4 regions of the Paenibacillus hodogayensis genome follow, and region 1 is predicted to be linked to each of the others. Evidence: riboswitches for the same ligand, from Rfam matches in the RefSeq annotation. Region 1 holds a riboswitch; each other region holds the start of a gene.
What was found. Region 1 has a riboswitch for cyclic di-AMP ahead of ABD796_RS30250 (resuscitation-promoting factor). Riboswitches for the same ligand answer to the same signal wherever they lie in the genome.
Positions count from the first base shown of each region.

Region 2: it holds a riboswitch for cyclic di-AMP, as region 1 does, so the genes downstream of both, ABD796_RS26260 (C40 family peptidase) here and ABD796_RS30250 (resuscitation-promoting factor) in region 1, are expected to answer to the same signal.
Region 3: it holds a riboswitch for cyclic di-AMP, as region 1 does, so the genes downstream of both, ABD796_RS25850 (C40 family peptidase) here and ABD796_RS30250 (resuscitation-promoting factor) in region 1, are expected to answer to the same signal.
Region 4: it holds a riboswitch for cyclic di-AMP, as region 1 does, so the genes downstream of both, ABD796_RS24955 (hypothetical protein) here and ABD796_RS30250 (resuscitation-promoting factor) in region 1, are expected to answer to the same signal.

Region 1 is NZ_BAAAYO010000015.1:53,147-55,345, forward strand. It holds gene ABD796_RS30250 (resuscitation-promoting factor) at 1-934, opposite strand, end outside; cyclic di-AMP (ydaO/yuaA leader) riboswitch at 1,286-1,438, opposite strand; gene ABD796_RS30255 (ABC transporter ATP-binding protein) at 1,714-2,199, shown strand, end outside.
Region 2 is NZ_BAAAYO010000013.1:24,423-26,621, reverse strand. It holds gene ptsP (phosphoenolpyruvate--protein phosphotransferase) at 1-199, shown strand, start outside; gene ABD796_RS26260 (C40 family peptidase) at 292-762, opposite strand; cyclic di-AMP (ydaO/yuaA leader) riboswitch at 768-907, opposite strand; gene ABD796_RS26255 (hypothetical protein) at 1,271-2,095, opposite strand; gene ABD796_RS26250 (M1 family metallopeptidase) at 2,111-2,199, opposite strand, start outside.
Region 3 is NZ_BAAAYO010000012.1:163,875-166,073, forward strand. It holds gene ABD796_RS25850 (C40 family peptidase) at 137-1,042, opposite strand; cyclic di-AMP (ydaO/yuaA leader) riboswitch at 1,044-1,189, opposite strand; gene ABD796_RS25855 (M55 family metallopeptidase) at 1,256-2,029, opposite strand.
Region 4 is NZ_BAAAYO010000011.1:74,526-76,724, forward strand. It holds gene kdpA (potassium-transporting ATPase subunit KdpA) at 1-138, opposite strand, end outside; gene kdpF (K(+)-transporting ATPase subunit F) at 176-292, opposite strand; gene ABD796_RS24955 (hypothetical protein) at 402-815, opposite strand; cyclic di-AMP (ydaO/yuaA leader) riboswitch at 934-1,102, opposite strand; gene ABD796_RS24960 (AraC family transcriptional regulator) at 1,579-2,199, shown strand, end outside.

The DNA.
Region 1 (2,199 bases):
CAGTATCTTCTGCCCGACGGAAACCGATTCCTTCGATATATACCCACCAGCCGATCGGGATGACTTTAGGATCGACAGCGATGGTTCGCCCTTCGCTGACTTTCGTTCCCGAAAACGTCATGCCGTATTGCGGATGCTCGCTCGTTTTGCCTGTCGAAGCGGCATCGACGGAGTAGGCCGTCAACGTGACGTTACTAATAATTTGTTTATACGCGAACTTGACGCCGCCCTTGGTCACTTCCTCGATATCCGGCGAAGCGGCGGACAATACGACGACCGGGTTTTTCGTGCCTAGCGCCACGATCTGGTCGATCTGCTCCTGCTCGACCTTCGTATCGACGACGTTCTCGGCCACGAGCTGGCCGTCCTCGTACACCTTCTCGATCTTCTTGGCAAGAATGCCTTCCTTGCCTTCCGTTACGACCTGTTCCTTGCCTTTGAGCAAGTTTGGATCGTTGGTCTTGACCGTATCGAACGGAATCGACTCGGTCTGGTTTTCCAGCAGCTTCTGCACCCGTACAATCTGAATGGGTGTATTGGCCGCCAAAGCTTCTTCCTTGGCGGGAGTCAATTTATCGAGCTCCCCTAGGTCTACGCTCAGTTCCTCCAACGCCCCCGCAACGGTCTTGGCTACGGTGTAGCGCGTTTCCGTCTTGCCGTCAGCGGTCAATTGGACGGGAATGGCATGCGTGACGGTATACGTTGCCCCATGTCTGAGCTTCGTCTCCAACACGGCCGATACGCGGTCGTGCGTGCTTACGGATATGTGTTGTTCGTCGAGGAAGGCAGACAATGTCGCTTGTCTCGTCTTGATCTGCTTCTGCTCCCCATTGACGACCAGATCCACCTTTTTGATTGACGTACCATACAAAAGCAGTGCAAACATAACTGCCATCACGATCGAAAACAAAGCGCCTAGTGAAATCAAACGCAAGTTTTCATGCTTCCATCGCATTGCGAAAGACATGCTGGATGATCGTTTTACATGGGTGTTTCCGTTTGGAATAGCGCCCACTTATGCGGTCCTCCTTCATCAGTTCTCGCGGTCGAGTGTTACGCATGACTGGATTGACGCGGCCTGGTTTCAATTTTTGGATGATTCGATGCTTGCCATCGGCTGTTGCATGTTGGGGCTATGTTTATGACGACTTATGCCTAATTAGTCCGTACAGGATTATTTTCGAACATGTCGAAAATAAAAGCCGCATGGAAGAGGTACTCTTCTCGCGGCATATAACCGAATGCTCATCCCAGTCAAGGATGGCGCTTCGTTGCCCGACAATCGTGCCTCTCTCTTCACGCTTACGAGGTTAGCTGACGGGTTCGGGCAAGAGAGTCGCCCTATCCGAGACAAGCCGGGCGGACGGCTGCCTCGAAATTCACCCCATGTAAACTTGGTTCCCCCGATTCCCATTTGGAAATTCAGCGATAGTAAGTCGATGGCGGTATTCAATTTCGAATCATTATGATCGTAATATTAAAGCCTTATGAAAAAGCTGTAAAGAGGATGAAAAGTCCTTATTTTCGCGAAAAGCCGAAAAAAATGCTTTTATTCCGTTTTTTCTTGCAACAAATCCCTGTTTTTCTTCGTCATATACCTCTATGTCTTGAGATATATAGCCATTTTAGTAAAAACATCTTGTCCGAGATGCTGTTTTTCAGCCAAAAATGGTATGATGGAGTGAAAAACGCAACCAAAATTGGAGGGAAAAGATGGAAACCATACTCGAGGTGAAGGGGCTTTCAGGTGGATATATTTGGAATCGTCCGATCATTCGCGAGATTGATTTTTCGGTCGGTCCCGGAGAGATGATCGGGCTAATCGGACTGAATGGAGCTGGAAAAAGTACAACCATTAAACATATTTTGGGTCTTCTTGCTCCTCACGAAGGGTCGGTTCGCATCTTGGGTCGAGAAGCCGGGCAATCCGCGGAAACGTACCGCAGCTCATTTGCCTACGTGCCCGAATCGCCGGAATTGTATGAGGAATTGACCATCCGCGAGCATCTGCGGATGACGTCGATGGCATACGGCCTCGATTCCGCGCAATTCGAGCAAAAATCCGCCGTTCTGGCAGGACAATTCGACATGACGAACAAGCTGGATTCATTCCCGCAGACGCTGTCGAAAGGGATGCGGCAGAAGGTAATGATTATGAACGCCTTTCTCACTGAACCTCCTCTCTATATTATCGATGAG
Region 2 (2,199 bases), on a different contig from region 1:
GGCCGGGGATTCGTCAGCCGTGCCGCTTCTTGTCGGTCTGGGCGTAGACGAGCTGAGCATGAACGCCCCGGCTCTTCCGTCCGTACGCGCCGTAGTGCGCGGGCTGCGGCATGCGGAGGCGGCAGAGCTGGCGCGCGAGGCGCTCCGGCTGGAGGATGGACGGCAGGTACGGGAATTGCTGGCCCGGCGTCGCGCCTGAGCCTAGCTTTACGGCTATAGAAGAAGACAAGCCCTGCCATGCGGGTAACCGCGATTGGCAGGGCTTGTCTTGTCCGGCGGAACAAGGCCGGATTACTTGGCTTCCTCCGTCAATTGGGTGTACAAATCGTCCCCAATGACGCGGCGAGCGGAAACGTAACGCGTCTTGTAATATTTCTCGCTGAGCTTGTTCTTGATAACGCCATCGCCGGTAGCCGAGTGGATGAACTCGTCGTTGCCGAGATAGATGCCGACGTGGGAAATCCCTTTGCCGTCGGTGTTGAAGAACACGAGGTCTCCCGGTCTGAGGTCGTTCTTGTCGACCCAAGAGCCTTCCTGAGCTTGCGATTTGGATTGATGCGGCAGCTCGATGCCGATCTGGTTGAATATGTACATCGTGAAGCCCGAGCAGTCGAAACCGCTCGTAGTCGTTCCAGCCGTCTTGTACTTCGTGCCGATCAGGGCGTTGACGGTTTTGTCGAGATTGGTGTCTGCGAAAGCGGTACCAATCTGCGCGAACAACAGAACGACCATGGTGGTGATGACAATGGCTGCCTTTTTCAAAAGACGCGGACTCCTTCCGGTGCCTACGAGGTTAGCTGAGGGTTCGGTTGAAGGTGCCCTATGATCACTTGAATGCGAGATCAATTCACCCGGAGTGGTTCCCCCGTTTCCCGGCAAAAAGCCAGGAATTCGGCATGTTTCGATTTTTTTGTTTCCGGGTAAATATAATTCGTCATTTCTATCGGAATTCCTGCTTTTCTCCTATATTTTTTTCAAAAATCCCGATTTATTTTTTGCGCAGCGAAAAGGCCTTGCCGCAGCAAGGCCTTTCGTCTGTCGTCAATCGGTATACGGTTATCCGCCAGGGCAATCGCATGAGACACAGTGCGGCTACGCAGAGAAGGCGGAGGGGGGCCTTTGGGTCCGCAAAAGCGAAGCGGTCGCCTTTGAAACCGGATTCCGCCTGCTATGACCCAAACTGGGAATCCGGTTTCAAGTGCGATTGGAGGAGCAAAGGGTCACCGTAGCCTCGCTTTGCCGCCGATTTTTCTTATGCGATTGCACTAGGTTATCGGTCGGAAGCCGTATCCGCGGCATATACGTGATATTGGGCGGCAATCGTCCACAGCTTGAACAGCAGGGTGACGATGTGGAACAGCTGCTGCAGGACAAGTGCCGATAGGCCGGCCCAGACCAAGGAGGTGGACAGTGCGGCGGCGGTCGCTGTTCCGGACATCGCCAGCAAGACGAGCGCAACGGCGGCAACCACCGGCAGCTTGCGCAGGAACAGTCCGAGCGACTGGCTTAACCGTTCTCCCTGCGTTTTGCCGAGTTGAATATAAATGAAGCAGAGGCGGATCAGGAAGCCGTACGCGATGTATGCGGCGGCCCATGGCAGCAGCGCAAGCCCGAGCGACGTATAATCGCTTTCATGCGCGAAGGCGTTCTTCGCAATCGGATACAGCCAGTACAATGGGGCGAATGTAAGCAGCAGTTGAACGGCATAGTAGACGAAGAACGGTTTACCCAGATGCCGGATTCCTTGCAGGAACCGGTAGCCGGAATTGAGCCGGGCGTGATGCAGCGAGTAGTAGACGCCGGCATTAAGCAAGGGAGTCAGCAGCATGCGCGCGGCTGCGAAGGCGATCAACAGCGCGATCGTATGGTGGCTAATATCGGTTTTCATAAGCCGGAACTGGCTTTCGGCCAAAAACAGCTGAGAGGCGTCCGGCGTCAGGTGGGTGCCGGGAAACCGGTGCATCAGCGGCACGACAATCGACTTGATGACGGACAGCAGCAGGAAGCCCCAGACGAAATGGTACAGCCACAAAACGAGCAGCAAAAACGTCTGCGAAGCGGTTGTGCGGAAGCCTTCTTTCAGATAGCGGATCATTTAGCGTTGTTCACCTCACCACGCGACCCCGTTCAGCAAGGTCTCGATCAATTTGGCGATCCCGATATTCCAGCGCACTTTCCACTTGTTGTCGATATTCACCT
Region 3 (2,199 bases), on a different contig from region 1:
GCATGAATTGATCTTTGCACCATAGGAAATTCCGTTCTTAATCCCGGCAATCGGATAGGAAAACAGCGCAAGCCGCCAGGCCTGCGCTGTTATGCATGATCGGATACGAGCAGCCTTCACGGTACCGTTTCCCTTTTTACAGGACGCGCCTGGCGCCTATGTATCTAGAGCCCCAATAGGAGCTGTACAGCGAATCAATCTTCGTTCCGCGCGAGGTCGTCGCCGATACGAACTGGCCCTCGCCCAAATAAATGCCGACATGCGTCGCAACCGCACCGGTGTTAAAAAACACCAGATCCCCCGGCTCCAGCCCGACAACCGGCTGACCGGACGAGTCGTACATGGAACGGGACGTTCGCGGCAGATCGACGCCGTTTTGAGCGAACACGTACCGGACAAAACCGGAGCAGTCGAAGCCTTCCGGAGTCGTTCCGCCCCACATATAGCGGATGCCGGTCATGCTCTTGGCCATGGCGACGATCGGTTCATTCTTGACGGTCGGCGGCTCCGCCTTGGGCATCAAGTTGTCCGCCGCAGCAGTCTTGTACCAGGCCGGCGCATGATAGCGTCCGTCCTGTCCGATAATCGCAATACGGTTGTCTTTATCCCACTGCACGATATAGCCGAGCGTCTCCGACAGGATGCGCAAAGGCACATAAGCCGTTCCTTGCCGGTTTTGCACGGCCTCCGCCTCAAGCTTGACCGGCTTGCCGTCCAGCATTAACTCGGCCGCCCCAGCCTTCACTTCCATCGTTCGTTTCTTGTCGTCCTGAACGGCAACCTTCAGTTGGCCGTTATCCGTACGCCAATCGAGCGTATAGCCCAACGCCTCGAAAACCGGACGCATCGGGACCAAGGTCTGCCCGTCGCCGTCAATGAATGGCCCCGCTTCCGGGAATTCCACCAGTTTATCGTTAATCTGAATTTTGACGCCCGAATCGGCCCCGGTGGTGGGCGAAGCGGAGGCGATCCCGCCGGACATGCCGGTAACGGTAATGCCTACGACGCACGACAAAGCAATATGTTTCCACAAACGCTTCAAACGGTTCCCTCCCGCGGCCTCCGAGGTTAGCTGACGGGTTAGGGAAGAGGTTGTTCCCTTGCCGGCATAGAAGCGCCGGCATTCACCCCGAGTGAATCGTCCCCCGTACCAAATATTCGGAATATTCGGATTCGGCCTGTTTTAAAGTTGAGTTTTAAGGGTATCATACCGTTTTCGTAAAGGTCAACCTACAATTTTTGGAATTATGCGACATTATACCGGTAAATCCCGGATATCGTCGCGGCTGATGCGCACCGTCCGGTCATTGATCCATTCCACGCCGGGTCCTTGCATCGATTGCCCCACAGCGGTCAAATACCCGATTTCGAGCGTATAAGGAGCCGCTATACCGGTAAAAGGGGGAATTTCCGCCATGCGTCGCACCGACTCCGCCGCTCCCTCCCGTACGGCATGACACGCTTCCTCGCCGTCCAGATGTTCGGCGGCTTCTATGCCCAGTCCGCGCTTGACGACCGCCGTCTCGATCTCCGGCACGAACAGCAGCGCCTCCAAAGCGGCTTTGTCATCCCCTGATAGGAAGATGACCGGCACGCCCTGCACCCCGGCGACGAGAGCCCTGGCTCCGAACTCGCCGATCAGCACCCCGTTCAACCGGTAATACGCTACCGACCGCGACGAATACGTATGATTCAGCGGGGCGTTGTACGTCCCGGCCATCGCATGTTGACCGACGAACAGCAGCGCATCGTAGCCTTCCAGCTTTTTGTAAGGATGTCCTTCCCGCAAATACGTCCCGCCGACGATATCTTCGGCGAACAGGCCGCCCGGACCGTGTCCGTCCCATACGTCGATTCGCGCATTCGGGTAGACGCTGCGAATTCCTTCGATGCATGCATTCACTTCGCGGGCCAGCAGCTTCTTTGCGGCATCGACCCGCTCGGGGTAGCCGTCTCCCGGTCTTGTCTGGGTGAAGCTGTCCACGCCGGCAGGCCCTTCCAAATCGGTCAAAATAAAAAAAGATTTCATGTTTTCGAATCCCCCATCATCAAAATAGCCTATCGCTTGGGGGTATAGTTCGCGAACCATTGGCCATTTCCTGCTAATAAAAGAGAAAAAAACTCCAACCGCTTGGCCGATAGCAGCTTGGAGTTTTGGCGTTTTCTTTTATAACGTTAAGAAGTATCGGTCTCCGCCCC
Region 4 (2,199 bases), on a different contig from region 1:
GATCGGCCGTTCCGCGAAAACGAACAGGCGATCCGTCGCGTTCGTCTCGTTGCGGAATACGTTATACAAATAAGTGCCTAGCGGCTTCACCAGCAGCACGACGATGACGATGACCGCGGCAATTTGCAATATGCCCATCATCCAAAGGGCCTCCCTTGTACCGATCCGAATGTATTTAAAACTTTTCCGGGTTGAGCAGCGCGTACACCAGGTAGACGAATAAAAACGCGGTGAATGCGTAAACGACGATCACGGGCGCTCGCCTCCCCCCGATTCGACCACGCGGCCGCACCCTTTCAGGAAACCGGCGACAAGCGCGAAGCAGGCGGCCAGAAGCAGCAGCATATACAGATCGGCCATGTCAAGTTCCTCCTCTTCTTTTCCGTTCCGTTGCTCTATCTTTACCCGACCAACGACTGAAATAACGACGAGACGTCGTCATTGGTCGTATGAATAACGCAGTTGGCGCCCAGCGCCCTGTACATCAGCCTCGGCTTATTGGAGCGAGTAATGACCACGATGGCGTTGGCGGTCCAGCTTCTGCATAAGCGGATATACCGGCAGCTCAAGTTCTGGCTGCTCTCGAACAAAAAGATTTTGGTGATGCTGTACTCCGGCGCAACCCACGTGCTTTCGTCCGTAGTATCCACTATGACGATCTTCTTTACGCCCATTTCTTCCAGCTTTTCGCGTTCCTTGGCATTGTTGGCTAGCGCCACCAGTGGAATGCGGTGCTGAATTAGCTTGCGGATAAACGCTTCGCCGGCCTTGCTTGCGGCCGACACGAGAAATACTTCCTGCTTTTCCATTTTCATCTTCTCCTCCTGAATAGAGAAGGCAACAAAAAGAAGCCTGCGATAAGAGTAGAAACTCCTCTCGCGGCTTCTCCAGACACACAGAGATATACACCCTGCGCGCTCAGCACATGCGATCGTTGCCTCTCTCGATACGCTTACGAGGTTAGCTGTCGGATTCGGGCGTGAGAGTCGCCCTACCTTCGGCATGGCTGCATGCCGAAGGATTCACCCCATGAAAGCCGCCGGGCGGCTTTCGTTTGGTTCCCCCGTTCCTTTTCCATTCAAGGACTCAGCGATACTGCGATTTTCTTGATGAAACCCTTTTTCATAAAACGGCGCTGCAAATAACCTACGGCAGCCTGAATCTCGCGGCCGCGCCGACGTCTCGCAAACTTCATCATCCTCTCTCCCGAAGCGGCGTGCGACGTCAGGAATCTTATTCAATTCATGAACCGTATCTTACGCTTGCCGGGTCGTTCTGTAAAGGGTGGCGGACTTTCAATTCCGGCACAATCCGTCACTAGCTGGAAGCAATCCGATACCGATCTGCCAAATGCTTTATCGCGCTCCCTTTTTCACCGTTTTTCATGAAAATGATGAAAAAAACAGCTTCAGGAAGCTTTGGCTTCAAGAACAGAAGCCATCTGCTAATGAATCCGCTTCCACTTTGGAAATTTCGCCAAAATTGTTCCATATGAACTGCCGCTTGCGCCGCATTTCCGTGGTATGCTAACCTATATAGGTTTTTGATCCGATCGATTACACCATACCGAGGTCATTTATGAAGTTAAATATTCATTATGAGAACGATATCCCGATCAACGCTTTCCGTTGGACGCCCAAAACGGCTATCGCCCCGCTGCATTATCATTCCAGTCTGGAAATCGGCCTCTGCCTGTCCGGGAGCGGTTTCTTCTTTTTTGGGGATAAACGGTATACCGTCACGGCCGGGGATATTTTTCTCGTCAACAACCTGGAGCGGCACATCGCGAGCTCGGATGAATCCGACCCCAGCACGTATCTGTTCCTCAACTTCGAGCCGCGCATGCTGCTGGAAGAAGAAGAAGCTTTGCTGCTGCCGTTCGCTTATCGCTCCGATCATTTTGATAACCGCATTCCGGCGGGAACTTCGCTCGCCGATACGATCGGCTCCTTGATCGAGACCATCTGGCGAGAGCTTACGGAGAAGCCGGAGGGCTACCGGAGTATGGCGAAAAGCGCCCTCCTCCATCTATGCGTGCTGCTTCTGCGTCATTACGCGACGAACGTGTCCAAAAGCCAATGGAAGAAGATGAGCGACAGTTTTCGCCGAATGCGGCCGGCTCTCACCCTGATCGAAGAACGATTCCGCGGTCCTCTAGATCTGACGGAGGTAGCGGCGGCGCTTCATATCAGCCCATCC